DNA from 2 places in the Mesobacillus sp. S13 genome. Region 2 is predicted to be linked to the other one. Evidence: predicted binding sites of a transcription regulator. Region 2 holds the regulator's gene; the other holds the start of a gene.

Region 1 (15,824 bases), 640 kb from region 2:
CGGTGAGCTTCCAGATCTATTCACGCCAGGAGGCATGACAGCCGCGATGGCAATTGTCGAAGCTTTGAAGAAAACAGAGGGTGACACGGATTCCAAGAAATTAATCAAGACAATGGAAGGAATGAGCTTTGATTCACCGAAAGGCAAAATGACCTTCCGTGAAGAGGATCATCAGGCACTCCAAGCATTATACGCAATCAAATTGGAGAAAAAGGATGGGGTTGACTATCCAGTTCCAGTCCTGATCCGCGAGCTCTCTCCAGAAGAAACAGCTCCGCCGATCCGGAATTAATAAGAAAAATAAGAAAGTATAAAATCACCTGGAGAGCTGTCCAGCTCCAGCGCCTAGCCCCTCGAGACGCTTCGGTCCTGCCAATGAAGTCAAAGAACGACTTCACTGCCAGGCCCTCCAGCGCTTGTCGGGGCTGTACAAGGCGCTTTCGCTCCAAATATCATAATGAACTTCGGTAACCTAGCCGAAGTTCATTATGCTTTTACTAAATCGGGTGCAAAGGCGTAATTCAATCAAGGGTGGTGAAGTAGATGACGGCAATTATCGAGACGAAAGACCTCAGCATTACATTTGGCGGCCATACCGCCGTAGATTCTGTCAGCATTTCCGTTCCGCATAATCATTTCAAATCAATCATCGGTCCAAACGGTGCCGGAAAAACGACTTTCTTCAACCTGTTAAGCGGACAGCTCGTGCCGACAAAGGGACAGGTCATGTATAAAGGCAATGACATCACAAAGCTTTCTCCAACCAAAAGGACGAGGGCCGGAATCGGAAGGTCCTTCCAGATCACCAATGTCTTCCCAAATTTGACGGTAATCGAAAATGTCCGTCTTGCAGTCCAGTCACATGAAGGGGTCCGCTTTCAGATGCTCAGGCATTTCCGTTCTTTTAAAAAGTTTGAGGAACAGGCAGTAGAGTGGCTGAAACTGGTCTTGCTTGATGGCAAGAAGGATGCGTTAGCGAGGAACCTTGCCCACGGTGAAAAAAGGAAGCTGGAAATAGCGATGCTGCTGGCTTTGAACACCGAAGTGCTGCTGCTTGATGAACCGACGGCAGGCATGTCACTGGAAGAGGTTCCGGCAATCCTGGAGGTAATCAGGAAAATCAAGGAGCGTGGCGACCGGACGATCATTTTGATTGAACACAAAATGGATATGATCATGGATCTTTCGGATTCGATCATGGTTTTATTCAATGGTGCTCTGCTCGCCGATGGGACACCGGAGGAAATCATGAAAAATGAAACGGTCCAATCTGCATATTTGGGAGGTTTGCATAGTGAGCACGCTGCTGAAGCTTGACCAGGTGGAGACATTCATAGGTCAGTATCATATCCTTCAAGGCATCTCTTTTGAAGTGCCAAAGGGGGAGGTTACCGTACTGCTTGGACGGAATGGTGCCGGAAAAACAACGACGCTGAGAACAATCATGGGACTGAACCCGGCTGCTAAAGGTACGGTTCATTTCAAAGGTGAAGAAATCAAGAGCCTGCCAACCTATACGATTGCCAATAAAGGCATCGGTTATGTTCCAGAAGATCAGGGGATTTTTGCCGGCTTGAGCGTAGAGGAAAATATAAAGGTAGCAATCAAAACAGAAAATGATGAAACGAGGCAGCGTTTGGATTGGATTCTTGAGCTTTTTCCTGATTTGAAAAAATTCTGGAAGAAACCGGGCGGGCTTTTGAGCGGCGGCCAGAAGCAGATGCTTTCTATCGCAAGGGCATATGTCAATGACAATGAACTGCTGTTGATCGATGAACCAAGCAAAGGCCTCGCTCCGATTGTTGTGGAAAAGGTGATGGAGTCGATTCAGCAAATGAAGGATAAGACAACAATCATCCTTGTGGAACAAAATTTCATGATGGCCAGCTCAATAGGCGATAGCTTTTACATTATCGATGATGGCAGGACGGTTTCGAATGGCTCGATGAACCTCCTTCGTGAGGACGAAGAAATGAGAAGGAAATATCTCGGTATTGCTTAGGAAAGGGGGAAGCAAGAGTGGATGTATTGATTAATTTAAGCCTTAACGGCCTTGCCACAGGAATGCTGATTTTCCTCCTGGCAGCCGGTCTTACCTTGATTTTCGGCCTGATGGATGTGCTTAATTTTGCCCATGGCGGTTTGTTTGCCTGGGGTGCCTACAGCGGCATTTGGATATATTCAACAACAGGCAGCTTTTTTGCCGGGATCATCGGCGCCATCCTGACGGGCATGATCCTTGGAATTGTCACCGAGCGGTGGATCATCAAGCCGGTTTACGGCAACCATGTCCAGCAAATATTGATCACGCTTGGTCTGATGCTTGTTTTATCAGAGATGTTAAAAGTGGTATGGGGACCTAATCAGATTTCAGCAGCAACCCCTGATTACCTATCTGGCAGCTGGGAGTTTGGCGGGATCATCATCATCAAATACCGAATTTTCATCATTGCGGTAGGATTTGCCGTATTCCTCGCTGTTCAATATTTGCTTAAAAAGACAAAAATCGGCCTTGTCGTCCGCGCCGGGGTAATGAACAAGGAAATGGTCCAATCACTTGGTGTCAACATCCAGAGAGTGTTCATGTTCGTGTTCATGATTGGAGCTGGAATGGCGGCACTTGGCGGAATGCTTTTAGGACCATATTCAGGCGTGATTTATGCGGATATGGGCATGGAGTTCGCGATTCTTGCATTCATCGTGGTGGTCATTGGCGGAATGGGCAGCTTTACAGGATCGGTAATGGCCGCCATCTTAGTTGGCCTGTCAGGTTCATTCATGGCCTATTATGTTCCAGACCTCGCTTTGGCTGCGAACATGCTGCTGATGGCCGTCGTGCTTATTTTCAGGCCGCAGGGCTTATTCGGAGTAAAGGGGTGAGAAGAGGATGACAAGAATGTTTTCAAATCGCATGAACATCTTATATTTGATTGTCGCCGGGTTCCTGGCAGTACTTCCGTTTGTCTACGATTCTAGAAGCATGCTCATCCTGCTCTCCCAGGTGTTCATTTTTGCTGTACTGGCGATGAGCTACGACATCCTGCTTGGATACACCGGCATCGTCTCGTTCGGCCATGCGATGTTCTTCGGGATCGGCGCGTATACAGTAGGAGTCTTCATGAAGAGGTTTGAACCCGAAACAAGCTACTTCCTTCTGGCAGTACTCTTCACGATTATACTGACTGCTATCGTAAGTTATTTTGTCGGACTTTTGACATTGCGTTTGAAAAGCCATTTTTACGCAATGCTGACCATGGCATTCGCCGGATTGTTCTTGGTACTCGCTGAAAAATGGCGGACCGTAACTTATGGAAATGACGGCTTCACCTTCAGGGTTCCGGACTTCCTTAAGGACAGGACTGATTTCTATCTGATTTGCCTTGGTTCGATGGTTCTGGTTTTTATTTTATTAAAAAGGTTCACCAATTCCCCGCTTGGAAGAGTTCTTCAGGCAATCAGGGAAAATGAGCAGCGTACAGAATCGCTTGGGTATAGTGTTTTACAATATAAAGTCATTGCCAGTGTCGTCTCGGGAGTGATCGCTGGGATTGCGGGGATTTTATATGCTGTTTCCTTAAGGTTCGTTAACACGAGTGTTTTTACAATGGATATCACGCTGGATGCCTTGCTGATGACGATCATCGGAGGAGTCGGGACGCTGGTCGGTGCCATCATCGGTGCGGGAATCATTGAGTTTTCCCATCACTGGCTGACTGAGTTGGCAAAGGTTCATTGGATTTTTGAAAGATGGATCATCTTTTTCGGCATCATTTACATCCTTGCAGTCATGTTCTTCCCTCAGGGGATTGTCGGTTCGCTGCAAAAGCTGAAATTGAGAAAGAAAAAGAAGATTGAGGTCACGGTTGATTCAGAGACAGTAAGCCAGGGAGAGTCATGATGGAAACAAAGCAAGTTACTTCATTCGTACTCCGCTTCCAGCTCACGGACATCGAAAGTGACAGCGGCAGAAAATACTGGAGGGTCAAGGTAACCCATGTGCAGGAAGAAAAAGAAGCAGTGTTTGATTCTTTAGAGTCTGCAATGGAATTTATCAAAGGAATTGTCGGAGAATCATAGTACGGGTTTTCTTTTAAGTATGAACTTTTGCACTTAGATTAGTGTCTAGCTCCAGCGCCTACCCCCTCGAGGTCGCTTCAGTCCTGCCAATGAAGTCTAAGAACGACTTCACTGTCAGGCCCTCCAGCGCTTGTCGGGGCTGACCAAGGCGCTTGCGCTTTTCTTATAGGAGGAACCAAGATGCAGATTGGCATTGTTAGTACGGGAATCTACCTTCCTGAAAATTTTGTCACAGGAGCAGAAATTGCTTTGTTGGCAGGAATTCCCGAACCTGTTGTGGAAGAAAAAATGGGAATCAGGAAAAAGCCGGTGCCAGGGCCGGAAGACCATACATGTGAAATGGGAATCAAGGCTGCGAGGATAGCATTGGAAAAAGCGGATCTGGATCCGCTGGATATCGACCTTGTCATCTATATTGGCGAGGAATACAAGGAGTACCCATTATGGACTGCCGGCATCAAATTGCAGGAGGAAATCGGTGCAAGAAATGCCTGGGCCTTCGACACGGCCTTAAGATGCGGAACGACTGTGATGGCTCTTAAGCTGGCGAAGGGAATGATGGCCTCTGATCCAGCAATCAATACCGTCCTCCTCGCCGGAGGCTACCGAAATGGTGATTTCATAGATTACCAGAATCCGAGAACAAGGTTCATGTACAATCTCGGAGCGGGCGGCGGTGCGATTATCTTGCAAAAGGGCCATCAGGAAAACATTCTTCTCGAAACAGAAATGATTACGGATGGTTCTTTTTCCGAGGATGTCGTCGTCGTTGCCGGGGGAACAAAAAATCCGATTTCAGCAGAAAGCCTGGCACAAGGCCTGTATCAGTTGGATGTCCTCGATCCGAAGGGAATGAAGGAGCGGCTCGAACAAAAGTCGATGGCCAATTTTTTAAAAGTCATCCGTCGGTCCGTGGAGAAAAGCGGTTTTTCCGAGAAGGACATCGCCTACATTGGAATGCTTCACATGAAACGGTCGGCTCATGAATTTGTATTGAGGGAGCTGGGGCTAGAGGGCGAAAACTCCATCTACCTGGAAGACTATGGGCACATCGGACAGATTGACCAGATCCTGTCTCTGGAATTGGCAGAAAAGGCAGGAAAATTAAAGGACGGAGACGTTGTCGTCCTAGTCAGTGCCGGCATCGGCTATGCATGGGGAGCAACGACTATTGTTTGGGGGAAGGGCGTGTTGTAATGGAAAAAACGGCAGTTGAATTGAAGAAGGTTGACTTGCCAAATGGGGAAACAATCGCGTATAGGGAACGGGACGGCGGAACTAAAAATGTACTACTGGTCCATGGCAATATGACATCATCTAAGCATTGGGATTTGTTGATTGATGGAATCGCCCCTGAATATAAAGTATATGCGATAGACCTGCGGGGATTTGGCGAGTCCAGCTATCATCAGCCAGTCATGTCGATCAAGGATTTTTCCGATGATGTAAAAATGTTTGTCGATGAAATTGGGCTGAAGGATTTTTCACTTGTTGGCTGGTCAACAGGAGGAGCGGTAGGAATGCAGTTTGCCGCTGATTACCCTGGCTATTGTGAAAAGCTTGTGCTGCTCGCTTCGGCATCCACAAGAGGATATCCGTTCTTCGGCACAAGTGCGGAAGGGCTGCCTGATGTGAATAATAGGCTGGTTACTTATGAGGAAGTTAAGGAAGATGCTGGTAAAACGTTAGCCGTCCAGAGTGCTTACGACCAGCAAAATAGAGGATTTCTAAAGGCGATGTGGAATATCTTGATTTATACCGATCGTCAACCGGAAGAGCGGCATTATGACGAGTATGTTGATGATATGCTCTCGCAGCGCAATCTGGCTGAAGTCTACCATTCTCTTAATACTTTTAACATCAGTGCTTTAAATAATGGCTTGAAGGATGGTACTAATCAGGTAAAGGACATCCAGATTCCTGTGCTTGTGCTCCGGGGTGACCGGGATCTCGTTGTCACTGAGAGAATGGCAGATGAGATTGTAGAGGACTTTGCTGGACGTGCAAAGTTTGTGGTATTGAAGGATTGCGGTCACTCTCCATTAGTGGATGACCTGGATCAGTTGTTGCAGCATATCGAAGGATTTTTAGCAGAGTAGGAAGGTGTTTTTATGAGATTGAAAGATAAAGTAGCGATTATTACAGGGGCAGCGAACGGAATCGGGCTCGCTGCAGCTAAAACTTTTGCCAGTGAAGGCGCAAAGGTTGCCATGGCGGACTTTGACGAGGAGACAGGATCCAAACGTGCGGCAGAACTTTCAGCAGAAGGCCATGACGTTGTATTTTTCCAGGTGAATGTCGCCGACAGATCCAGTGTGGATTCGCTGGTCCAAAATGTTCTTGGCCATTTTGGCAAAATTGACATTTTAATAAATAATGCAGGCATCACCAGGGATGGAATGCTGCATAAGCTTGCGGCCGAGGACTTTCAGAAAGTCGTTGATGTCAACCTGACGGGTGTATTCAATTGTGCCCAGGCGGTTGTTCCGGCAATGGTCCAGCAAGGTTCAGGCAGAATCATCAATACATCCTCCGTTTCCGGCATATACGGCAATGTAGGCCAGACAAACTACGCAGCCACCAAAGCAGGAGTCGTTGGGATGACGAAAACATGGGCGAAGGAACTCGGCCGCAAAGGAATCAATGTCAATGCAGTCGCTCCGGGATTCATCGAAACAGGGATGACCGCTGCGGTGCCGGACAAGGTGATTGAACAAATGAAAATGCTCGTTCCGCTGGGAAGGTTTGGTTTGCCAGAGGACATCGCACATGCCTACTTATTCCTCGCCTCAGACGAGTCAAAATATGTTAACGGCACCACCCTCCATGTCGATGGCGGGATCATGATGTAAGAATAAAAAGCGCAAGCGCCTCGTCCAGCCCCGACAAGCGCTGGAGCTGGATCACGATAAAAAGCGCACTTGCTGCGCTTCTTTATTTTGGGTTGGAAAGGTAACGGGGATTATAATTCCTTCAACAGGGATTAAATGTGTCTCAACGGGGATTAAAGCTACGGCAAAGGGGATTAATATGGCTTTAACGAGGAATAAATGCTGCAACCGTTAAATAATTTATCCCAACCGTTTAATAATTTGAGTCAACCGTTAAAATAAATCCAGTAACCGTGAAAATCCTCCCAACTGGTATTAATGCCGATCTAACTGGTATTAAAACTGTCCTAACTGGTAGTAATATGGGCGCAACTGGAATTAAAACCTTCTCAACTGGCATTAAATCTCCCATAACTGGTATTAAACCTAACTGATCCCATGCACTTGGCCAAGCTCACACTAAAAACCGGATAATAAAATGTTCATCTCCCTTTTTGAGTTCACCGATATTCACTTTATGGTTAATTTCCCTCCAAAAGTGGTAAATGGTATTAAAAAAGGATGAGGTGCTGTTCATGGAAGAAACAAAGCAGAAGTACTACTTTAATATAGAAAGCGGCGAGGTGCTCGACACGCCAGCTGAACCTGAGGGCCATTTATTCACGTTGTTTGCAACCGGTGAGGAAATCAAGGATTTGCGGGAGTATCTCACCGAGAACTATAAAGCGGATTGGGCCACTTACGGGAATTCCCACCTTCACCCTTTTACAGATCCAGACCGTGAGCATGCGGATTATGACTTTGCGATGAAGGAAATTTACGCGATGGTCTACAAACTGGGTGATGCCGAAGCAAGGAATCATGTGAAAAGTATGGAGATCTTTACAGAAGACGAGTTGAAGGGTATATAAACTTTTGACACCATGGCGGATGCTGTGGTGTTTTTTGTTGATGTAACTATCCTGTAACTCCCATCTCCTAAAATGAATTCATCAAGACAAGAGAAGGAGAGATTGCGGTGAGGTGGGAGCTCGACTGGCTTGGATCGAGAGCGGGATTGACACCGGATGCAGTTGCGATTGCCGATGCAGGGACGGATCAGGAGTGGTCATACAGGGAAGTCAATGATCGGGCTAAAGCAATCGCGGTGTGGCTAGGTGAAAAGGGTGTCAAAAAAGGAGACAGGGTTGCGCTGCTTGCGCCGAACGGAATCAGTTACTTTGATTTGCTGTTTGCCTGCGGGAAGATTGGCGCCATTTTTGTGCCGCTGAACTGGAGGCTGTCCCTCGATGAGTTGGCATATATAATAAAGGACTGTGAGCCCAGGCTGCTGGCGTTCCATTCCAATTTTACAAAAGAAGTGACGATGATTTGGGATGAAGAAGACCGTTGCATTCAAATCAATGGTTCACGATACGGGCAGTTGCTTGACGTAACAGTTGGCCAGCTGGATGCAGAAAAAGTGGCGGAAGAAGATCCGCTGGCGATGATTTATACAGGAGGGACGACCGGAAAGCCAAAAGGAGCGGTTTTGTCACATCGCGCCATCATTTGGAACAGCATTTCGACGATCGCCAGCTGGAATCTGACGAATGAAGACAGAACGGTGACATATTTACCATTATTCCATACGGGAGGATTGAACGCCCTTTCCATTCCAATCCTGATGGCCGGAGGCACCGTCGTCCTGGCCAATGATTTCACACCTGAAAGTGCCATTAGGAACTTAATCGAGCATAGTTGCACAATCGTCCTGTTTGTACCGACAATGCATCATATGTTAGTGAAATCCGATCTTTTCCAGAAGACGGAATTTGAGGATTTAAAGCTGTTTTTATCAGGAGGTGCGCCGTGCCCGCTTGAAATTTATGAAGCATACAAACAGAAAGGCATCGCCTTCAAGGAGGGGTATGGACTGACAGAGGCCGGCCCGAATAATTTTTACATAGATCCTTCAGAGGCAGATGTAAAAAGGGGCTCAGTCGGTAAGCCAATGCTTTTCCATAATATCAGGATCCTGGATGAAACCGGTATAGAGGTCAGAGAGGATATGGTCGGTGAACTCGTCATTCAAGGGAATCATGCATTTTCTTATTACTGGAAAAATAAAAACGCGACCGAAGACACCTTGAAGGACGGCTGGCTCCATACAGGTGACCTGGCGAAGAGGGATAAAGATGGATATTACTACATTGTCGGCAGGAAAAAAGAGATGATCATCACAGGCGGTGAAAATGTATTTCCACTCGAGATCGAACACTGGCTTTGCTCACATCCATCCATCCAGGAGGCGGCGGTCATCGGGGTGGCAGATGATAAATGGGGTGAAGTAGTAACGTCCTATATTGTCCTTGAAGAAGGAGCAGCTTTATCTGAAGGGGATGTTAAGCAATATTGCAAACAAAAACTCGGCAGCTATAAAGTCCCTAAAAACATTTATTTTATCAGTCAAATGCCGAAAACACATGTCGGGAAAATCGACAAGAAACTGTTGAAGGAAATGGCAAGTAAAAAGAAGCCAGTCAGCTGAAATATAATGTGATTTTAAGGAATAAACAGCCATGAGTCATAAATATATCAGGATACTAAGGAATAAGTGACCACAATTACGGAATATATCAATTTTTCAAGTTCAGGGAAAAGTTTACTTACCAAAAACATAAAAAAGGCATTTCAGCCAGCGTTCGCTGACTGGAGTGCCTTTTTTTGAATCAAAATGCAAATCACTATATTAAGAAAGAAGAATGAAGATAACAGAATCATCACTCCGCTGAATGGCAACAGGGCTGCAACTGGCGGAGCGAGGCTAGCTCCTGTCAGCAGGATAAAAGAATAAAGTGACAACGCTTTGGCACGCTGGCTGCTCCCGTAAAACCCAATCAAGGTAATGACGGTCGGGATCACCAGTGAAATCGAAGAAACAAAAAAGATGGAGAAGATGATCAGTGCTCCGGTAGAATGAAAGAAAAGCAGCAGGAAGGCGCTTATAGACCCAATGGCCAAACCAAACATCATTGTGCGCAGCTCTCCCCAGCGATCGATCAGTTTGCCTGTGAAAAGGGAAAGGGAAGCGCCGATCAAACCAACAAGCCGGATCATCAGCAGGTCTGATTCAGGACCATCAAAAAAGCGGCCAATACCATCATAGAAGGCAATTATCGCAAATAACAGCGAAAAAGTAATCATATAGCATTTCATCAAAACAGGCTCTTTTAACAATTGAAAAAAGCTTTTCCATACAGGCTTGCTTTCCGTCGTTTGGGTCGGTGATTCTTTCAACAGGAAAAATGCAGCTGAAAATAGAATGAAATAGACTGTCGAGAAGAAGTAGAAAACGCTGTTCCAGGAAAAAACATCTGCTAAGAAGGCACTGGCAACCTGACCAAAGATCCCGGCGATTAAGAATCCTGTATTAATCAGCACAACCAGGATCGTTCTTTGCCGAAAATTGAATACATCATAGGAGTAGGCAAATGCAACAGAAGCGAAAGTAGCAAGCGTGATTCCCTGCAGTGAGCGGGCAAACCACAAAGTGAGGGATCCGGCAGAGAATCCGACTGCCAGTGTCGTCAAAGCAGAGGCCAAAAGCCCGAACACAAGAATTTTTCGTCTGCCTGTGATATCGGAAATCGGTCCGAATGACAGTAGTCCGCAGGCATAGAAGAAAGTGAACAGACCTCCTGCGAGGACTACGTGGGATTCAGCGATTAACAAGTCATCTGCCAGGACCGAATAAATTGGAATCAATGTATAGATATTGCTTGCGACCATGATGGCACAAAGTGTCAGAAGAATGGAAGCCTTTTTAAAAAAGGACATGGATTTCATGTATATCACCTGCCACCACCAACATATGCAGGCACCACAGTTTTTGCAGGTTGTTTGGGAAAAATTAACGGGCTTCCTGCTTCCAAAATGGTCCGCAAAAAAGGTATAATGAAAGATATATAGAACAATCGTTTGGTATGTACAAGGCGCATGAAAAGGAAGCGCCTTTTTCAATTTTCAAAGTGATATATGAGATAGATATTTTAAGAGAGAAAGGGGTAGTAAGATGTCTGTACGTTTAGTACTGGGGCGCTCGGGAAGCGGCAAGACCGAGATGATCATTAATGAAATCAAGGACAGGCTCATCGCAGACCCGCAGGGGGCCCCGATTGCTTATCTAGTCCCTGAACAAATGTCATTCCTTTCCGAATACAGATTGTCCACTGACCCTGAGCTTGGGGGAATGATCAGGGCGCAGGTTTTCAGCTTTCCGCGCCTTGCATGGAGAATCCTGCAGGAAACGGGCGGATACACTCGCCAGCATTTGGACAGCGTCGGGATCAGCATGATGATCCGAAAAATCATTGAGGACAAAAAAGACGAGCTGAAAATCTTCCAGAAGGCAGCGGATAAGAATGGTTTTGTCCAGCAGATGGAGCAGATGCTGATCGAATTCAAGCGCTATGCGATCAATCCGGAAGAGCTCACTGGAAAAATGGAGGCAAGCGCCGCAGGGAATAAAGCCCTGAAGGACAAAATCCATGATCTTGATCTAGTGTATCGACAATTTGAAGACGAATTATTCGGCAAATATATAGATTCAGAGGATTATTTCAAACTGCTGGCAGAGAAAATCCCGGCCTCGCAATACCTTCAAAATGCAGAAGTATACATCGATGGTTTCTACAGTTTCACGCCTCTTGAATTGATGATCATTGACCAGCTTATGAGTACTTGTAAAAGGGTGACCATCGCGCTGCCGGTCGACAAGGGTTTTAAAAATGAAATGCCTGATGAACTGCATTTATTCAGGGTAACAGGTGAAACCTGCTCAACATTGTATGACATGATAAAAGCAAATGGCCACGATCTGGAAGAAGAAATCGTATTGACGGAACAGAGGCGCTGGCAGGATGAATCGCTAAAGCATCTTGAAAGGGAATTCGATTCCAGGCCTGCCGTTAAATATAACGGTGAAGCCGCGATCCATATTGCACAGGCTGCCAACAGAAGGGCAGAACTGGAAGGCGTTGCCCGCAGGATCCTTGGGCTGGCAAGGGATAATGGCTACCGTTATCGCGATATAGCCGTACTGATGCGAGGCAGCGAATACCGAGAAGTACTTGAAACGATTTTTGACGACTATGGCCTGCCATACTTTATCGACCAGAAGCGGAATATGCTTCATCATCCATTGATTGAGCTAGTCCGTTCCAGTCTTGAAACGGTATTGGGGAACTGGCGGTATGAACCGATTTTCCGTGCGGTAAAAACGGATTTGCTGTTCCCGGACGGTGTGAATCTGAACAAGATGCGCGAACAGATGGATGTGCTGGAAAACTATGTGCTTGCATATGGCATCCAGGGAGATAAATGGACGAAAAAAGAACGATGGAAATACCGGAGAATACGCGGCCTGGAGTATGACGGAGTGGCCCAGACAGATATAGAAAAAAAGACAGAGCAGGAACTGAATGACCTGAGGCTGCTGATTACATCTCCGCTGCTGCGGATGGCCCGCCGCCTGAAGCGAGCAGATACGGGAAGGAAGCTTGCGGAAGCAGTCTATCTGTTCATGGAAGAACTCGATATTCCGGCGAAGCTTGAAGCATGGAGAATGGGTGCTGAACAGGAAGGCAGGCTGGTAGAAGCGAGGGAGCATGAGCAAGCCTGGAACGCAGTGGTCAATCTTCTTGACCAGTTCGTCGAGATGCTTGGTGATACGAAAGTAGCGCCAAAACAATTCGTTTCCATTCTTGATGCCGGTTTTGAATCACTAAGATTCTCCCTGATTCCTCCTGCAATCGATCAAATACTGATTGCCGATCTTGAAAAGACGCGGCTTGCTGATGTCAAGGTTGCATTCGTCATCGGCGTCAATGAAGGTGTCCTTCCTGCGAAGATAACAGAGGAAGGGATTTTTGCGGATGATGACCGCGAGCTTCTTCAGTCGAAGGGGATAAAACTTGCTCCAAGCAGCCGCACCAAGCTTCTGGACGAAAACTTTATTGCCTACAAGGCATTTGTGACACCATCGGAACAACTCTATATCAGTTATCCGATAGCCAATGAAGAAGGGAAAGCTCTGATGCCATCTTCATTCATCAAGAGAATTTCGGATCTTTTCCCTGAACATCAAACGCTTTTCTACCTGCCGGATCCATCTGAGTTGCCGGAGGAAGAGCAATTAAAATATGCAGCTGGTGAAAACGTTGCTCTATCCTATTTGACATCACAGCTTCAATTGAAAAAGCGTAATTATCCTGTCTATGATTTTTGGTGGGATGTGTACGATTATTATATAAAGAGTCATCAATGGGGAGATAGAGCACGCCAGGTTCTTTCCAGCTTATTTTACGAAAATAGGACGAAGCAGCTATCGGAATCCATCACCAAGGAGCTTTATGGTGAAGAAATTCAGGGAAGCGTTTCAAGGATGGAGCTGTTCAACAGCTGTCCATTCTCACATTATGTCCAGCATGGCCTGAAGCTGCGCGACCGTCAGATCTTCCGGCTTGAGGCGCCTGACATCGGGGATCTGTTCCACGCTGCACTGAAGGAAATTGCCGAGACCGTCATGCAGCAAAACCTTAGCTGGGCCCAGCTGACAAGAGCCCAGGCTGAACAACTGGCAAGGGATGCAGTCCAAAAGCTGGCTCCTAAACTGCAGAATGAGATCTTGATGAGTTCGAACAGGCATCATTATATCAGGCAGAAGCTGCAGAATATCATCAGCCGCGCATCGCTCGTATTAAGTGAGCATGCGAAGGTCAGCGGATTTTCACCAGTAGGCTTGGAACTTGGCTTCGGCCGACAGGGAAAACTGCCGCCGCTTGCTTTTTCGCTTAAAAATGGGACAAAAATGGAGCTCATGGGCCGGATTGACCGCGTAGATAAAGCAGAAGATGATAAGGGCGTGTACTTGAGGGTCGTTGATTATAAATCGAGCGTGAAGGATGTCAATTTGACTGAGGTTTATTATGGTGTGGCCCTGCAGATGCTTACCTACCTGGATATCATCATCACTCATTCGCCAATGTTGGTTGGCAAGGCTGCTGACCCGGCTGGAGTTCTGTATTTCCATGTCCATAATCCTATTGTCAACGCATCGAAAATGCTGACTCTTGATGAAATCGAAGAGGAAATCCTCAAACGTTTTAAAATGAATGGATTGCTCCTCGGCGATGAAAATGTCATCAGAATGATGGACAAGGGGCTTGATACAGGAAGCTCACAGATTATTTCCGCAGGTTTTAAAAAGGATGGAAGCCTGCTGAAAAGCTCAAAAGTGGCCAGCAAGGAAGACTTTGACCATTTGCGGCAATTCGTCCGCCACAAATATGTAGAGACCGGAAATAGGATTGTCAGCGGAATTGTCGATGTGGCGCCGTATAAGCTAAAGGACAGGGCTCCATGTACATTCTGTTCTTTCAAGCCGGTCTGCCAGTTTGACCAGGCCGTGGAATCGAATGATTTCAGGAAGCTTCCGGTCATAAAAAAAGAAGACTTGCTGGCGTCGCTCCGTCAGGATCAAAAGATGACAGCAAACGATGGCTTGCCTGGAGCAAATGATCGGTTAGAAGAAATCAGGAAACTGGATATTCTAGCATCAATCGGAGAGGAGGAAGAGGATCTTGGCTAAAATGACAATACCGCCAGTACCGGAAGGGGCAACCTGGACGGAAAATCAATGGAAGGCAATCATGGCATCGGGCCAGGATATCCTTGTCGCAGCAGCAGCAGGGTCGGGAAAAACGGCCGTGCTTGTTGAGCGGATCATCAGGAAAATCACTTCGGAAAGCAACCCAATGGATGTTGATGAACTGCTCGTCGTGACATTCACGAATGCCTCCGCGGCTGAAATGCGCCACAGGATAGGAGAAGCACTGGAAAAAGCAATTGACAGCAACCCGGCTTCGACCCACTTGAAAAAGCAGCTCAGCCTGCTGAACAGAGCGTCCATTTCAACGCTTCACTCCTTCTGCCTTGAAGTGATCAGGAAATATTATTACTTGATTGATGTTGATCCTGGCTTCAGGATTGCAGATGAAACAGAAGGGCAGTTGCTTAGGGATGAAGTGATCGAGGACCTTTTCGAGGAAGAGTACGGAAATGCAGACAACCAGCCATTTTTCAACCTGGTGGATGCGTTCACGAATGACCGCAGCGATGAAGGATTGAAGGATATAATTGTCGACCTGTTCGATTTTGCCAGATCCAATCCTTCACCTGATGCCTACCTGGATTCAATCGTTTCGATGTATGACGCAGCAGACAGCTCAACAATGGAGGATCTGCCTTTCATGAAGGTGCTCGTAGCGGATATCGAGCTGCAGCTACAGGGGGCGAAACAGCTTCTGGAAAAAGCGATGGAGATTGCCAAAATGCCAGGAGGTCCGGCACCAAGAGCGGTTAATTTTACCGAAGACTTGCATGTGATTGATACCTTGCTTGCTGCAAGGGACAGATCATGGGCAGAGCTTTATGAGGCGATCCAGCTCGCTAATTTTGGCAGGGCAAAAACATGCCGCGGTGATGATTTCAACAAGGAGCTTGTTGACAAGGCAGCTAAGCTACGCGACCGGGCAAAGAAAATCGTCCAGGATCTGAGAGGGGAATTATTCTCACGCAGACCTGAGAGTTTCCTGAAGGATATGCAGGAAATGAAGCCCTTGGTTTCTGTCCTGATTGATCTTGTAAAAGAATTCTCGCGCCGGTTTGGAGAAGTGAAGCAGGAACGTGGCCTCGTCGATTTCTCTGATTTGGAGCATTATACTCTTGATATTCTGACTGTCAATACGGATGTGGAGGAAGTGGCGCATCCAGGACAACCTGAACCTTCAGAGGCAGCACTTGCTTATCGCCAGAAGTTCAAAGAAGTCCTTGTGGACGAATACCAGGATACAAATATGGTCCAGGAAGCAATCC
Region 2 (15,824 bases):
AAAGTTACATATAAATTGATTTATTTATAGAAAACCAGATGGTAAAATTAGCTAAATACTTACATGCAGTCTTTATAATAACATCATCGGTTCAGAATGATGATTTTGTAGAAGGGGTAGGGGGATATTTTTATGGAGTTGACTTTACGACTCATCACGAGGGATAACTGGGAAGAGGCCATACAATTGAAGGTGAAGGAAAAGCAAAAGGATTTTATCGCCTCCAACCTATATTCCATCGCAGAAGTCCAATTTCTTGATCAGTTCATAGCGTGTGGCATTTATGAAGGAGACCAAATGGTCGGGTTTACGATGTTTGGAGTAGACCCAGATGACGGTAACTATTGGATTTTTCGCTTGATGATCGATGAAAAGCATCAAGGAAAAGGGTATGGCTACGCAGCAGTAAAATTAGTAATCGAAGAGATTAAGAGAAGGAACACAGCCCAAATCCCATTGGTCATGATTGGCTATCATATGGAAAATGGTGGGGCAAGAGCCGTCTATAAGAAAGCCGGATTTTTGGAGACAGAAATAGCACCCTGGGGAGAGCAATTGGCTGCCTACACCCTTAAGGCCGAGGTACACTGATACTTCGGACAAATATCAGTGTAAGTTCTGGGAAAGTGTCCGTCATCAATTCTATGATGGACAGAAATAGAGGGATTACCGGGAAAAGTGTCCGTCATCAATGCTCTGACGGACAGAAATAGGAAGAAATCCCGAAAAAGTGTCCGTCATTAAGGCTATGACAGACAGAAATAAGAGGAAGACCCGAAAAAGTGTCCATCATTAAAGCTATGACGGACAGAAACGAGAGGAAATCCCGAAAAAGTGTCCGTTCTAACTGAAGAGGTTGTTAGTTGGCTTCAGGTTTGGTCCCGAATTTACTGAATGAAATGATACGCGCTGCCACACTTGTCAATGAGCCAAGAATAGCGCTTCCGATGATGTCTAATGGATAGTGGTGACCAACCCATACGCGGGAGAAGCCGGTTAGCGTTGACATCCACATCATGATTGTACCTAGGGTTCGATGAAACATCATTACAGTGGTAGAAGCAGCGAAAGCGAGCATAGTATGCTTGCTGGGGAAGGAAGAATCCATTTTTGAAGGAATAAGGATTCCGACACGTCGCTTCATGAAAGGACGAGGTTTAAAATAAAATATATGGATGAAGAAGTGTAAAATGAAGCTAATGGCTACTGACATGCCTGTTTCAAGTGCAATTTGTTTATTCAATCTGTTTTTAAACAGCATCAATATCAAAATCAAAAGATAAGCATAGCGCACACGATTAGAAATAAGGATCATCACTTGATCCACCGGTGATACGCGCCCAGAAAGTCTGTTGATTAGCTGAAAAAGTTTAAGGTCCATCATGTTTCTCCTCATTATTTTTAACCTTACTTTTCCCTGACTGTTCCTAAAAATGTATGAAAAAAAGGAGTGGGTTAGAAATGGAAGCAAAGCTGGTAAAGAAAGAAGCATTCATGGCTATAGGAGTCAAATGGATTGGCACTTTTGAACAGGCCGCCAAGGGAGAAATTAAAGGCTTTCATAAGGAATTTCTCAAAAGGAGAAATGAAATAGAATACGCTGTAAATCCAGAAAACATTCTTGGGCTTTCTTATCACATCAACAAAACTGGATTTACATATTATCTGGCTTTGGAAGTGGAAGATACGACGGCTATGCCGGAAGAAATGGAATTAATTACGGTTCCCGCCTATGCTTTTGCCAGTACAGAATATAAGGGGACAGCAGTGCATGAGGCATATACAGGCTTGTACGCATGGATCAAACAGAATGGCTATTCATTAAAACAGGGTGAAGTAGAGCATCTGGAAGAGTATCCAGGAAGCTTTGATCCTTTAACAGATGAACCTGAACTGATAATCAATATTCCGGTTATCGCTTAAAAAGGGATTTATTTATAGGAAGGGTAATGTTTGAGGGGAAGGAGTTGGTTTATAAGTTTCCCAACTTCTTTTTCATCAAAAAAAAACAAGCACTCTGGAAGCTGCTTGACCAATGTCTTTAGCAAACTTCTTTCTTTTAGGCTGAGGTGTTGGTCTTTTCATTCCCAATATCCTCCCTGACCTGACTACTGTTTCCTATTCGAAATAATTCAAGTCCTCTTAGTAAGGCATCACCCCCGAAGCCAGCCATGATTGACATCAAAAAAACTCTTAGCAGTGAATCAGCTTCGGATGAGACCACCAAAAGAGCGGCGGCCAATGATCCTGTAAGGATCTCTTCAAAGAAACCTAGGTAAATGAACTTCTTTGTTCTTCTCGGCATGATGATTTTGCCACGTCTTCTTACATGTGCTGTCAGTCCAACAAATCCACCGATGACCAGTGCGAAAATAATGTTTTCTAACATGTTCATCACTCTCCTAAAGTCCAGATTTTTGTTGGTCGACCTCAGGTAACTCTAGGTGTATTACTATTATACAAGTAGTAATGGTGGAAAAGCATGTGTAAATTTATCGAATTTTCAGTATATTTTAATGGTAAATACTATGTGTAACTTTTTGGTAAAATTTAATATTTGAGACCTTTGGAAAAAGTTACAGGCCTATTGTCATAAAGAATCGGTCTCAATGAATGGAATCAATGTGTGGAAAAGGGCAATTGAACAGGAGGGTAACCATGTTTGTTATCAATGTTGAAGGGGCCATTTCCAGAGACGGAAAATGGCTGATCATTGAAAGGAGCTCCAAAGAGGAACATGCTGGAGGCCTTTTGTCACTTATCGGCGGTACGGTGGAAAATGAGGGATTCTCAAAAGACTTGCTTGAACGAACTTTGAAGCGGGAGCTCTTTGAGGAGGTAGGGATTACAATTAAGGATGAAGTCACCTATGTTCGCAATACATCTTTTATTCTTCCAGATGGAAGGGAGGTCCTCGATCTGGTTTTTTATTGTGAGATTGAGACGGGAGAACCGTTTGCCAAAAGTCCAGATGAAGTTACTGCTGTATACTGGATGGCAGCGGAAGAAATCTTTGCCCATCCAAATGCTCCTGTTTGGTTAAAGGAAAGCATTGAAGAAGTTGAGAAGATATCGAGTAAAATCCAGCTTATATGATGCCGCCGGTACAAGGCGGTATTATTTTTGCCTGAAAAAGGAAATGAATGCTGATTTAGCGAATAAGTAAAGATGTTTTGCAAAGTTGAGGTGTGAGGTTGGTTAGATGGAAGCATTTAATAAATTATTGAAACAAATCAATCTGGATGTTCGTCAAAATAAACGATTTATTTTTGGCATAGATGGTCTCAGCAGGTCAGGGAAGACAACTTTAACGAATATGCTCCTTTCTATGCTTTCGGAAAGAGAGATTGAAGGCATTGCAATTCATCTGGATGACCACATTGTTGAAAGATCCAAAAGATACAATACTGGCTGCGAGGAATGGCATGAGTATTACTATTTACAGTGGGATATAGAGAGGCTAAGGAAAACATTGTTTGAAAATCTGATTCACTCTGAAGAAATTGAACTGCCCTATTATGATATTGAAAAGGATCAGTATATTGATAAGACCTTGAATTTGGCTGATAAAGAGATCATCATCGTCGAAGGGATTTTCCTTCAGAGAGAAGAATGGAAATCGTATCTAGATTATACCGTTTTTATAGACTGTCCCCGAGATGTTAGGTTTGGCAGGGAAAACAGTCAAACTCAGGAGAACATAGAAAAGTTCAGAAACAGATACTGGAAAGCTGAGGATTTTTACATGGAAAAGCTCAGACCTGAAGAAAAGGCCAATTTGGTCATTTCATATTTTGAATTGTTGAAAGAATCTGCAGGTGATGGGCAATGAATTTGAAGAAGCTATTAAGCTTTGGCAAAAGTAAGGAAGCCGAAATCAAGATAGAAGAATGCAGTATTTCAGAAGAAGCAATGACAATCGTTAAAAGGTATTCAAACAGTAGGTTGCTTCCTTTTTACAATCAAGATTTGTATTCTGAAAAACCTGTCAAAATTGCAGGGGTTTGTGTGAAATGCAAACAAGATGAAACGGAACTGTTGGCTTTGGAACTAAGGGAGGAACTTAAGGCAATAAACTATTTGGCCTTTATATGCGATTCCAATCGAGAAAAAGTCGCCATGATCCCTGGATTAGATCAGTTTGAAATCCTGAAGATCCAGCAGACGAATGGAGATAATTACGATATTAGCAACAGTAGTGTTATTTCTGAATTGAAGGAATGGTATAGAAACTATCCTTTCATCATCATCGGCGCTTCCTATGACTGGGTGGAAGTGGAATTTGAAGTTTTACCTAATGGCAAAGAGCTAAACTCATTTGCCAGAGAAATTGCTGAATTCTGTCCTGACCTTGTAGAACAGGGGACGGGAAGCATCAATGATTTAATGGAAGAAATCAAAGGCACAAGAAAATTGTCACTATGGTGGGACTAATATGTTAAAACGTAACAGATTATTTGCCATATCTTTTTTGATTGGTTGGATCGGTATTTCTATAACTCCTTTCTTTGACTCTGTCGTTGTAACCTCTGATTATGACTTGACAAGGCACAGACTGGGACTTCCGCTGCCGATCATTGAACAGAACACCTGGTTGACACCTTTGGATGATGCTTTTCCGTTTGAATTAGGATTAGTGAGTCCGCAGGAGAACCCTACGAAGATAATAATAGGTAACTATTTATTCCTCGTGATGGCAGCTGTGTTGTTTGTTTATATGTTTCTAGTGTGTATCAAGGAGTTGTTTAAAAGGATTAGGTGATGTTTATGTCTGAAGATATTTCTATAAAGTTCAAAAGATTTGCAGTCCTTGAATGCAGGGGGTCCAGTCCGCTATATGAATTCCTTTCTTCTAAAATAGCTGAGGATATTTTAATGCTTGATCTTGCAGGGAAAACGAGAGAAGGACAACCTGTCCCAAATCTATATTTTGGAGCTGTACACTATCTATTAATGAAAGGATATAATCATCCTCTTGCAGAGTTCTATCCAAGCTTGACGGAAAAACCTCTTCCTGCAGAAGAAGCATATCCTTTTTTCATTGATTTTTGCCGGACATATTCTGTTGAGATCATCGAGTTGATAAAAAGCAAGATTGTCCAGACAAATGAGGTCAGGCGCTGTTCTTACCTCTATCCTATTTTCAGCCGCATTTCTCAATTGACCAAAAAGCCATTGGCATTGATTGAAATCGGAACGAGTGCGGGCCTGCAGTTATTTGTTGACAAATATAGTTATACATATGGCACAGTTGAGAATTTCGGTAACTCTCTTTCGGAAGTTCATCTGAATTCAGAAATAAGAGGAGATAAATCGCTCCTGGATACATTGCACCATTTTGATGTTGCAACAAGAACAGGAGTCGACCTGCATATAAATGATGTTAGAAATCAAGAGGATTATTTATGGCTAAAGGCATTGATCTGGCCAGAACATTTTGAAAGACGGAAGTTATTTGAAAAAGCAGCGATCTATGTGAGCAATCAAACATTACGTTTAATAGAAGGTGATGGAGTGGAGATGCTCAGGTCCCTGGCAAGCGAAATTCCGGAAGACCAGGTGATTTGTGTATTCCATACCCATGTTGCTAATCAAATGTCTGTAAATAAAAAAAGGAAACTTTTGGAGTACATAAAAGAAATTGGACAACGAAGGACAATTTTTCATATATACAATAATATTTATGATGCAAAGCTACATCTGGATTATTATCTAGATCGTAAGGAAAGCTTGAACACAATCGGGGAGACCGATGGCCATGGCCGGTGGTTCAGTCTTGTGTTATAGCTATGAAAATGAATGGGTAGGTGGCAGTATGGACGGTTCATTGATTATTTCTTTTGTTTTTATGGCGGGGGCCATTTTATATTCCGTCTATCAATTGTATTTTAGTAAAGAGACATTATCGTTGGAGCAGGAAATCATTGATAAAATGGAAGCTCGACCCATTGCGCGTGTTATTCGCTATTTGTTATTCCTTGCGTTTAACGGTTATTTTGCCAATATGTTCTTTGACATAGGATTGATGCTATGGATTAGTTTCTTTTCAGTTATAACATTGGGATTATTGCTTATTGAATTGAAATTTGATAAATCATCGATTATTTCTGTTCTTCTGGTAATCATAGCTTTCCTGGGCAACAGCCTTCCAAACGATTATGACTCTTTCATCGAATACGTCAGCGAGCAGACAGAATACAAATGTTTAAGAATTGAATGTGTGAAAGTCTCTGAGGTTATAGTAGAGGGTAACCTGGAGACTGAAGTTAAAATATACTCAATACAAGACTTTTCATTTGATTGGTATCTGCTTTTTGCCCGAGGAGAGCTGATCCTGAAAGATGAAGACGGCAATGTAAAGGAATTCAGCGGGATTAATATTGGTGGCCTATGGCTGCTGGACAAGTGATTATGATGATTTTAGGGGTGGGAATATGATTAGTCTTGATAAGAGATTAGTGGTTGAAAAATGGTTCAATGAATATTTTACACAGGGGAATCTTAGTGTGATTGAGGAACTTACTACAGAGGACTTTATTTACCATTCGCGAAATGGCGAAAACACCAGGGACTCTATGATTGATTTCATGAAATGGTATCGCTCTGTTTTTCATGATGATGATTGGGTACTTGAGGATTTGATTGAGCAGGGAAATAAGCTGGTGGTGCGCTACACTGGCTGGATGACTTATAAAGGTGGCTGGTTTGATATTCCGTCAGAAAACCAACGGGTAAAAGAGACAGGCATCATGATTTTTGTATTTGAAGGCAGTAAGGTTAAAGAAATGTGGTGTGAGAATAGCGATGCTGGAATTTTATATGATTTAGGTGCTTTGAAAAAAAACACTCATGAAGTTTTTTAGGAGGAAGATGCATGGCTGGAACAATATTTTGGCTGTTGATAGTAGCGTTTGGCTTCCTGTTAATTGGCGGCTTGATCTATAAATCTTGGAAGCTGCTTCTTATGAGCGGACTTGCTGTTACTCTTCCATCCCTTTATTTTGGAGGAGCAGAGAATTGGCTCAGGATTATAGCCCTGGTCCCATTGATTCCCTTTGGGATGAGTTACTTTATGGCGAGAAAGCGAAAGATTAGCAGATAAAATGGATTGTAATCAGAAAATCCATCAACGGAGGAAGATATGCAAATTCGATTAGCCAAGAAAACCGATATTGATCAACTAATTAAAATGAGATGGGATTTCACACTTGAAGATTACCCTGAAATGGGGGAGGGCGTGGAGTATGGTTCCTTTGGAAATGAATGCAGAGAGTTTCTCGAAACTGCCATACGCAGTGGGAAGTGGTTTGTTTGGGTTGCCGAAAATAACGGAGAAATCGTTTCCCATATCTATATTGAATTGATCCAAAAGGTCCCCCGCCCTGGCAGAACCACAAATCCGTTTGCTTATATGACAAATGTATATACTATCCCGGGACATAGGGGAAAAGGGATAGGCAGCAAGCTGCTATCATGTATCAATGATTGGGCTGAGGAAAACAAGTTCGAATTCATCATCGTCTGGCCCAGTGATGCAGGCATTGAGTTTTATAGAAGAAATGGCTACACACATAGTAAGGAGCCGATGGAAAGGCATTTTAAGAAGCAATGAACGTTTGGATGTAAATTGTCAGATTATTTGAAACCTTCTCTCCTAACTTGCGTAGTACTTAATATAAAGCAAAAAGGGGGAAAAGTTATGTCGCGTTCAAGTTTCAATTCAGAGAATACATCGAATCTTATCCTCGTATCAGCGATTATAATAATCATCAGCAGTTTGTTCATGCCACTCGTTTTCGTTTATTTTATACAGGATTATCTTTATCTGTCAGGTGATAAATGGTTTTACGTTACGCCACCTTCTGCTTATATACTTTTCATGTTCGGGATGCTTTGGGTCGCGGTAACTTTATTGCTGCATTTATTTTTACGGTGGAAGTTTGATTGGAAAGGGCTAAAGTGGGTCTCACTTCTCCTTATCTTAGGCAGCATTCCATTTTTCCTGTTTGGTGTGTCTAACTATTACTACCTTGATGATAAGGGTATGCATTTTAATGACCATAAAACGTTCAACACAATTGACTCATACTATTGGAACGATATCAAAGAAGCCAAAGAGATCTTTGTGAAGAGCAACGGAGTAACAGTTCTTGACCATCTGACTTTGATCACTAAATCTGGAGAAGTAGTCGAACTGCCCTATAACACCAAGGTACAGAACAATAAATTTAAAATCATGGAAAAACTCCAGGAAAACAATGTGACCTTAACCAACAATATGGGAGATTTATATGATTGATGTAAAGGGATGCTGTGCTATTGGATTCGTCTTCAACTAAGTAAATAAAGATAGAAGGTAGGAACATGTTTGTAAAAATATTTAGATACCGCTTAAAGCCGGGTAAGGAGCAGGAATACCTCGAAATACAAAATGAAGCCGAACGAATGTATTCAAGTTTTATCCAGAAACAGACTTTGTATTTGCAATGCAAGGACGATAAGGAAATCTGGCAGGAAATACATTTTTATCAGGATAAGAAGAGCTATACTGACACTGTTTCTTCAGTAGACCAACAGCCTGAAATCCAGGTTTTGTACAATCGGTTTCTTGAAGTGATTACTTCCCTTGAAGAAATGTCTGAAGAAAACTATCAACTGATTGATTTCCAGAAAAAGTAGTTATATGAATAGAATTGGAGATTGAGATGAGAAAATTTATTATTGGCTTATTTGTTCTTATTCTTTTTGGAGCAGGCTGTGCTAATTTTGAGCCTGAGTTGACCAGAATCGATGTGCAAATACTGACTGAAGAAGGCATAAATGGTGGGGAAGAAAAAATCATTGCCTCAAAGGAAAGGCTGATGAAAATCCAGAAAGCCTTTGATGAAGTCAAATGGTCACCAAGAACAGAAGCTGAAATGTCCAGGAAAGAGGATATACTAGCGTCATTCTTCATCAGAGAAGATAAGAATATGCCGGAAAGATTGTACCAATATCGGATTTGGTTTGAAGGCGAAACGGCCGCGATTATAAGTGAAAAAGAAAATGAGGGTTATGGAAGGTTAAAAGATGAAGAGCAGGTTGATCTTCTTGAATCTGTATTGCTTTCCGCGGAATAGGGGAATTGCATTGAACACTAAAAAACAAAAGTGGATTACAATCACTCTTTATCTTATGTTCCTGATAGGCCTGATTGTTACGATGTACATCATATTAACAGATAAAGATACGCCATATTCCTTTGGATTTGTAATCGGGTTTGTTTTATTCTTGCTTTTATTTACGCTCTTTCAAATGTTTAACGTCATTATGAACATTAAGAGATTGCCTTTAACCGATATAAAAAAACGGTTATTGATATTCGTGGGGACGTTTGCATTCTTATTGGTGGTAACATGGACTCTTAACTATATTTTTAGACCAGAAAGGCTATATATTCTGGACTTTGGAATACCCTTAGGATTGGCTATTGGTATGACCTTTTATGATCTAATGCAAAAAAAGTGAGGAGAAAAGGAATTAATCCATTTCTCCTTACTTTTTAATACAAAACAATTAACTCACTGCATTGAAAGCTGGCGGATACTCAATTTTTCCCTTTAATCCAGTTAATGAGCCTTTCTTTAGCTCAAGAGCCATAAATACTTCGTCAGGCACAGGGAAAGGGGCTTTTATTCCAAATTGGCTGGATGGTGAAAATCCAAAGCGAGGGTAAAAGTTCGGATGACCAAGAACAAATACATGATCATATCCAAAAGCCTTGCATGCTTTGATTCCTTCTTTGACAAGGGAGGAACCAATTCCGCTATTCTGGTAACCTGGGTTCACCGCCATTGGTGCAAGACCTAAAGTAGGAACAATTCCTTGGTCGGTAACAAGATGGATGATGCTAAAAAGTATATGTCCGATTATTTCACCATCACCATTAGCCGCTACGAGGCTTAAGTCAGGGATAAAGTTCTCCGAATTACGAATAAGTTCAATTAAATTAGCTTCATTTTCTCCATTCCCAAAAGCCTGTAGATTGATTTCTCTAATCCCAGTGAAATCAACTGTTTCTTCTTTGCGAATGACGTAATCAATCTTCTCTTTCATATTTCTTGTACTCCCTCCACACAAGGTTTGACGTTTTAGATTCCGAGTCAGTGAATTCTTTATAATATTTTCTTTCGTTTTCACCGGATATTGAGTCTACTTTATTTAATAATGGAATGAGAAAGTCTTTTTTGCGATTAACTTCTTCTTTGTTCTGAGAGTAATCCACATTATTTTCTTTATTTACAGCTAGTTGATGGTATTCATCAGCCAGGGAATCTAGCATTACTCCAATCATTGATATTTTCCCATTCATCATATGGTATTGTCTGCTTAGACGAGTTAATTCTCCAATGTGAGAAGCTAATGCAAATTCCCCATTTTTTTCTTGCAAGTTTTTGACCCAAATATTTGGATCGCCATCATATTCCAGCAGAAATAGGGTATCCCTCACAGTCCGTTGAAAAGTGTAACCTAACTCACTTTTAAAATCTGTAATTCTATTGTACTGAAAAATAGTAATTAGAATCAGTAAAGTAATGACAGCAAATTGAATGTAGATGACTTGTTTTGCTTTCATTAGAACGCCCCTTCACTAGAATTAGGATTATTTTAACAGTTAATTCCTGAAAATGGAATTATTATTTTTACCTATATTTTATATTTCAATTCTTTCACTAAATGACTGATTATCTGTTATGATAAAAGCTGGCTTTTTTGCCAGAACTAATATTCTCGAGGAGAACTTTAATGAAAAATAACCTTCCATTTACCATTACCAAGAATGATACCTTCTTTGATTTGTTAGGGGATTATATTGGTGATGTCTTTTATGATATATTGCCTGAAAAAGGCTATGAACTGCGTGATGAACAGATTTATATGGCCTTCCAGGTGGAGCAGGCCTTTAAGAATAAAGGGATTGTTTTCGCAGAAGCGGGTGTAGGAACCGGTAAAACATTCGTCTATCTTATTTATGCCATTCTATACGCAAGATACATGGGAAAGCCAGCGATTGTCTCCTGTTCAGATGAGACGCTGATCGAGCAGCTCGTTAAAGAAGGCGGCGATATTGAGAAACTTGAAAAGGCGCTGGGACTGAAGGTCGATGTCCGTCTGGCAAAGGCAAGAGAGCAGTATGTTTGTGTAAAGAAGCTTGATGATCTATCAAATACATCAAGCGACAAGGAAATCCTTGATGTCCATGACCGGCTTCCGGATTTCATCTTTGATGAAGGAATTTCAATGAATGCTTTTTCTCGCTATGGAGACCGAAAGGAATACCCATGGGTCACGAATGAAAAATGGTCATCAATGGCTTGGGACCCGCTTCAGCAATGCTCTACATGCAGCTGGCGCCATCGCTGCGGCCAAACCTTGAACCGTGATTATTACCGCCATGCAGGGGATTTGATCATTTGTTCGCATGATTTTTATATGGAGCATGTATGGACGAAAGAATCCCGTAAACGGGAAGGGCAGATGCCTTTGCTTCCAGATGCTAGTACGGTGATTTTTGATGAGGGCCATTTGCTTGAATTCGCAGCGCAAAAGGGATTAACATACAGATTCAACTCACAAACCTTGACCACTGTCCTGACGGGGTATATGCACCAGGACGTCCGAGAGGAGTCTCTTTATTTAATAGAAGATATCTTGGAGCTGCATGATGCATGGTTTGACCTTTTAGTTGAGAATTCATCTGCGGTAGAAGGTTCAAATCGAAAAGAAGTTCCAATGCTCTCAAGTATCAGGAGAGCCGCAGAAACTCTGGAGAAAAAGGTTAGCGATTTAATGGACCAATTAGTTTTTGATGCAGAAATGTTCCTGATTGATGAGTACCATTTAAAAATCATGGAAGAATATCTTGAGTTTTTCGCATATGGTCTTTCAATTTTCTTGAAGAATGACGAAGGTATTTTCTGGCTTGAAGAAAATGAAGTGCAAACTTCACTCGTTATCATGCCACGACTGGTTGAGGATATATTGAAAAAAGAAGTATTTTCTCAAAACATCCCGTTCGTGTTTTCTTCTGCAACCCTGTCACAGGCTGGAGATTTCAGCTATATCGCGAATAGCCTGGGAATCGAGAAATACTCCTCATTTACTGTAGCGTCCCCATTTGATTACGAAGACCAAATGGAACTGGTCGCACATGTTGAGGACGATGAAATGAAGAAGTGGGAAAAGATAGGGGATGACCTAAGAAGCAGTAATGGCAGCTCGCTTATCTTATTCTCTACTATGCAGGAAATGGAACGATTCCGGGCTTGGACTGAAAAACAAAAGTGGAGCTTCCCTATTTTGTTTGAGGGTGACCGTGAAATCAGTGAAACGGTAAAGGAATTCCAGACTGACACTGTGACCGTTTTATGTTCCTACAATCTTTGGGAAGGACTGGATGTGCCAGGAGAGTCATTGATTCAGGTTATCATTTCTTCCTTGCCATTCCCGCCTCATGACCCGGTCTTCCAGGCGAAAAGAAAGCATGCACAAAATCCCGCTCAAGAGGTAGATCTTCCATATATGCTCCTTCGCCTAAGACAAGGGATGGGAAGGTTGATCAGAACGAATCAAGACAGCGGTACCGTGCATATTTGGATCACACAAAATCAAAAAACTGCACACATAGAAGAATTAAAAGGTGTATTGCCTGTTCAACAGATACACTGGAGATAGAAAAATCCCGAAAGGAAGAATCCTTTCGGGATTTTTTATGCTAGTTTCTGCAACCGCACTTCCTGTGGCGGCGGTCACGATCGTCATCCCGGTCATCCCGAGCACCAGCTACTAAATCCTCGATCAAACAACGGCGCACAGCACGGCAAAGGTCATCAAAATCAACAGTTGCCCTGACTCTGTCCCTGTCACGGTTAGGGTAAAATACACCTGCAACATCATTGTCATTACGATTGTATCCCATCAGAAACTCAACTCCTTTCCAACATGAAAGATACTTACACAATATCTTATGTGGAGAGGGACAAGTTGTTAGGGTTTGTACCTAGTTTTTTTATAAATGTGCTAGTTTAATAAATTAGCAGCTTAAAAGGTTCATAGATAATGAAAAAAGCAAGCGAAGACGCTTGCTTTTTTAATGCATATGGCGGTAGACACCGATAACCTTACCAAGAATGGATACATTACGAAGGATAATTGGATCCATAGTTGGGTTTTCCGGCTGCAGCCTGAAATAATCCTTTTCCTTAAAGAAGCGCTTTACTGTTGCTTCATCGTCCTCTGTCATCGCTACTACAATATCTCCATTATTAGCAGTCTTTTGCTGCTTGACAATCACATAGTCCCCATCAAGGATTCCCGCTTCGATCATACTGTCACCCATGATTTCAAGCATGAAAACCTGCTCATCATGCGGAACAAGGCGATCTGGGAGAGGGAAGTACTCTTCAACATTTTCAATGGCGGTAATCGGCATACCCGCTGTTACTTTACCAACAACAGGAACATTAACGACATTATACTTTGGAATACGTGCATCATCTTCTATTTCGAGAATTTCTATTGCACGCGGCTTAGTAGGATCGCGTCGAATCAAGCCTTTGCTCTCAAGTCTGGCAAGGTGTCCATGGACAGTGGAGCTAGAGGCAAGTCCAACTGCTTCGCCTATTTCACGTACGGATGGCGGATACCCTTTTTTCTTGACTTCGCCTTTTATGAATTCAAATATATCTTGTTGCCGCTTAGATAACTTTGTCATATTCACGCACCTCGTATATTTTTCTTGTCCTAATTATACCATGTCTTTTCCACAGATACAAACATAAGTTCGAATTTTTGAGTTGACACAAAACAAACGTTCGATTTATAATGAAATCAATAAACCGAACATACATTCGTTAAGAGGTGTCGAAATGAAAAAACTATGGGAAAACTATTCATATGGAATGATCTTGCTTGCTGTCAGCTTAGTCTTCACATTCGTGGCTAAAGCTCAATTAAATAACGAAGAGGCTTACATAACTGTTACTATAGAAGAAGGACAAACATTATGGAAGATTGCTGAATCATTTGCCAACGAACACAATTTATCTGAAAATGAATTTGTAAGCTGGGTAGAAAAAGAAAATGGAATTGTCGGTGAAATGGTCTATCCGGGTGACGAGCTGGTAATCCCTGTTGTGGCTGAACAGATTGAACCTACTCAGATTGCCGGAGCAGGAAAGTAGATTGGAACAGAATAAGGTGACAACATGAAAGCAATCATTTATTGCCGTGTAAGTACAACGAAGGAAACACAGGAAACTTCTCTTGCCAGGCAGGAAGAAGAGCTGCTTCGACTGGCAGGCAGTTATGGCTTTGAAGTAGCCAGTATCATTAAAGAACAGGCCAGCGGTTATGATCTTGAAAGAGAAGGGATGCTTGAGCTGCTGGAATTGATTAAGGATAAAAATATAGGGGCACTGCTGATCCAGGATGAAACGAGACTTGGAAGAGGAAATGCAAAAGTTGCGATCCTACATTGTATCCTTAAAGAAAATGTGAAATTATATAGTGTCTCGCATAGTGGGGAGCTGCAACTTTCAGAATCAGATTCCATGGTGCTCCAAATTGTCAGTATGGTCGAAGAGTATCAAAGGAAAATCCATAACATTAAAATCAAGAGGGGCATGAAGCGGGCGATTGAACACGGATACAAACCCCAGCGCAATCTAAAGAACCAGGGTGATCATTCGGGACGGGAACGAAAAGAGATGCCGATTGAGGAAATAGTCAGGCTGCGCAATAATGGGCTGACCTTTGCGGAGATCGCTGCTACTCTAAGGGGATTCGGATATAATGTATCCAAAGCAACAGTAAACCGAAGATATCTTGAGTACATAGAAGCAGACGAATAAAAGCTCTATTCTTGTAAAATCTCAATAATTTTAGTAAGATGACATTTGACGTAATTTTTTACAAAGGAGCTTTACAATGCTATCAAGTGATAAAATTGCTAGAATCAATGAACTGGCAAGGAAAGCAAAATCATCTAAGTTGACAGAAGAAGAAGCAAAAGAACAAACGAAGCTTCGAGCAGAATATTTACAGTCTTTCCGGTCTTCTATGCTTAATACACTTAAAGGTGTTACCATAGTGGATCCAGAAGGCAATGATGTTACACCTGAAAAACTTAAAGACGAAAAAGCGAAGAACAAGCTTCATTAAATATATGCAGATTTGGAATACATGCCGAATGTATTCCATTTTTATTTTGCTTATTTTCTTATTACAATAGAAAAAATGAAAAAAGGGCGTTACCTGCTCGTTTCATCTACTGATTTAATGGAAATTAGACTAAGTAGGATAGAGAATGCGATGTCTTCAATCTGTAAAAGCGTACCTTAGCATCTGTTTTTTTAAATTGAAGAGCCATGCATTTTACATATCATTTGCGATATTGTGTCAAAATATATAACAATACGGCCATTTCTGTCTCTTTCAGGCACAATTTGTTGTATAATGATTGCTCTCGCTATAATATTAAGAATGTAGCTAGTACCTATAGAAAGGATGTATATTATGTTTAAAGAAATTGATATGCTTTCAATTGATTCCATTCGTACCTTATCAATTGATGCAATTGAAAAGGCTAATTCCGGCCACCCTGGCATGCCGATGGGGGCTGCTCCGATGGCTTACACACTGTGGACTCGTTACATGAACATTAACCCTAAAAACCCAGAATGGTTCAACCGCGACCGCTTTGTATTATCTGCTGGGCATGGTTCCATGCTGTTATACAGCTTGCTGCATCTTGCAGGATATGACTTAACGATGGATGATATTAA

Evidence for each region. Region 2 encodes LexA, which represses DNA repair genes until DNA is damaged. Its sites were predicted from a motif close to CGAACATATGTTCG; they were not measured.
Region 1: addB (helicase-exonuclease AddAB subunit AddB) is a predicted target of LexA. The motif match lies at 10,858-10,871, and genes of this name have one in related genera.

Annotation. Positions count from the first base shown of each region.
Region 1 covers NZ_CP084622.1:1,307,331-1,323,154, forward strand. Annotated here, with positions in the region: gene LGO15_RS06590 (substrate-binding domain-containing protein) at 1-292, shown strand, start outside; gene LGO15_RS06595 (ABC transporter ATP-binding protein) at 544-1,317, shown strand; gene LGO15_RS06600 (ABC transporter ATP-binding protein) at 1,295-2,002, shown strand; gene LGO15_RS06605 (branched-chain amino acid ABC transporter permease) at 2,020-2,880, shown strand; gene LGO15_RS06610 (branched-chain amino acid ABC transporter permease) at 2,888-3,898, shown strand; gene LGO15_RS06615 (hypothetical protein) at 3,895-4,077, shown strand; gene LGO15_RS06620 (3-oxoacyl-ACP synthase) at 4,258-5,274, shown strand; gene LGO15_RS06625 (intracellular short-chain-length polyhydroxyalkanoate depolymerase) at 5,274-6,176, shown strand; gene fabG (3-oxoacyl-ACP reductase FabG) at 6,189-6,929, shown strand; gene LGO15_RS06635 (hydrolase) at 7,484-7,819, shown strand; gene LGO15_RS06640 (class I adenylate-forming enzyme family protein) at 7,927-9,438, shown strand; gene LGO15_RS06645 (MFS transporter) at 9,582-10,736, opposite strand; gene addB (helicase-exonuclease AddAB subunit AddB) at 10,963-14,538, shown strand; gene addA (helicase-exonuclease AddAB subunit AddA) at 14,540-15,824, shown strand, end outside.
Region 2 covers NZ_CP084622.1:1,950,114-1,965,937, forward strand. Annotated here, with positions in the region: gene LGO15_RS09715 (GNAT family N-acetyltransferase) at 133-591, shown strand; gene LGO15_RS09720 (undecaprenyl-diphosphatase) at 860-1,384, opposite strand; gene LGO15_RS09725 (GyrI-like domain-containing protein) at 1,462-1,923, shown strand; gene LGO15_RS09730 (DUF4257 domain-containing protein) at 2,060-2,389, opposite strand; gene LGO15_RS09735 (NUDIX hydrolase) at 2,659-3,096, shown strand; gene LGO15_RS09740 (kinase) at 3,203-3,832, shown strand; gene LGO15_RS09745 (DUF4253 domain-containing protein) at 3,829-4,434, shown strand; gene LGO15_RS09750 (hypothetical protein) at 4,436-4,762, shown strand; gene LGO15_RS09755 (DUF2332 domain-containing protein) at 4,762-5,787, shown strand; gene LGO15_RS09760 (hypothetical protein) at 5,759-6,409, shown strand; gene LGO15_RS09765 (ester cyclase) at 6,435-6,863, shown strand; gene LGO15_RS09770 (hypothetical protein) at 6,875-7,102, shown strand; gene LGO15_RS09775 (GNAT family N-acetyltransferase) at 7,142-7,612, shown strand; gene LGO15_RS09780 (hypothetical protein) at 7,700-8,299, shown strand; gene LGO15_RS09785 (hypothetical protein) at 8,365-8,679, shown strand; gene LGO15_RS09790 (hypothetical protein) at 8,706-9,119, shown strand; gene LGO15_RS09795 (GNAT family N-acetyltransferase) at 9,556-10,095, opposite strand; gene LGO15_RS09800 (hypothetical protein) at 10,079-10,615, opposite strand; gene LGO15_RS09805 (ATP-dependent DNA helicase) at 10,786-12,714, shown strand; gene LGO15_RS09810 (hypothetical protein) at 12,755-12,958, opposite strand; gene lexA (transcriptional repressor LexA) at 13,130-13,753, opposite strand; gene LGO15_RS09820 (cell division suppressor protein YneA) at 13,908-14,222, shown strand; gene LGO15_RS09825 (YneB family resolvase-like protein) at 14,247-14,891, shown strand; gene LGO15_RS09830 (DUF896 domain-containing protein) at 14,968-15,201, shown strand; gene tkt (transketolase) at 15,556-15,824, shown strand, end outside.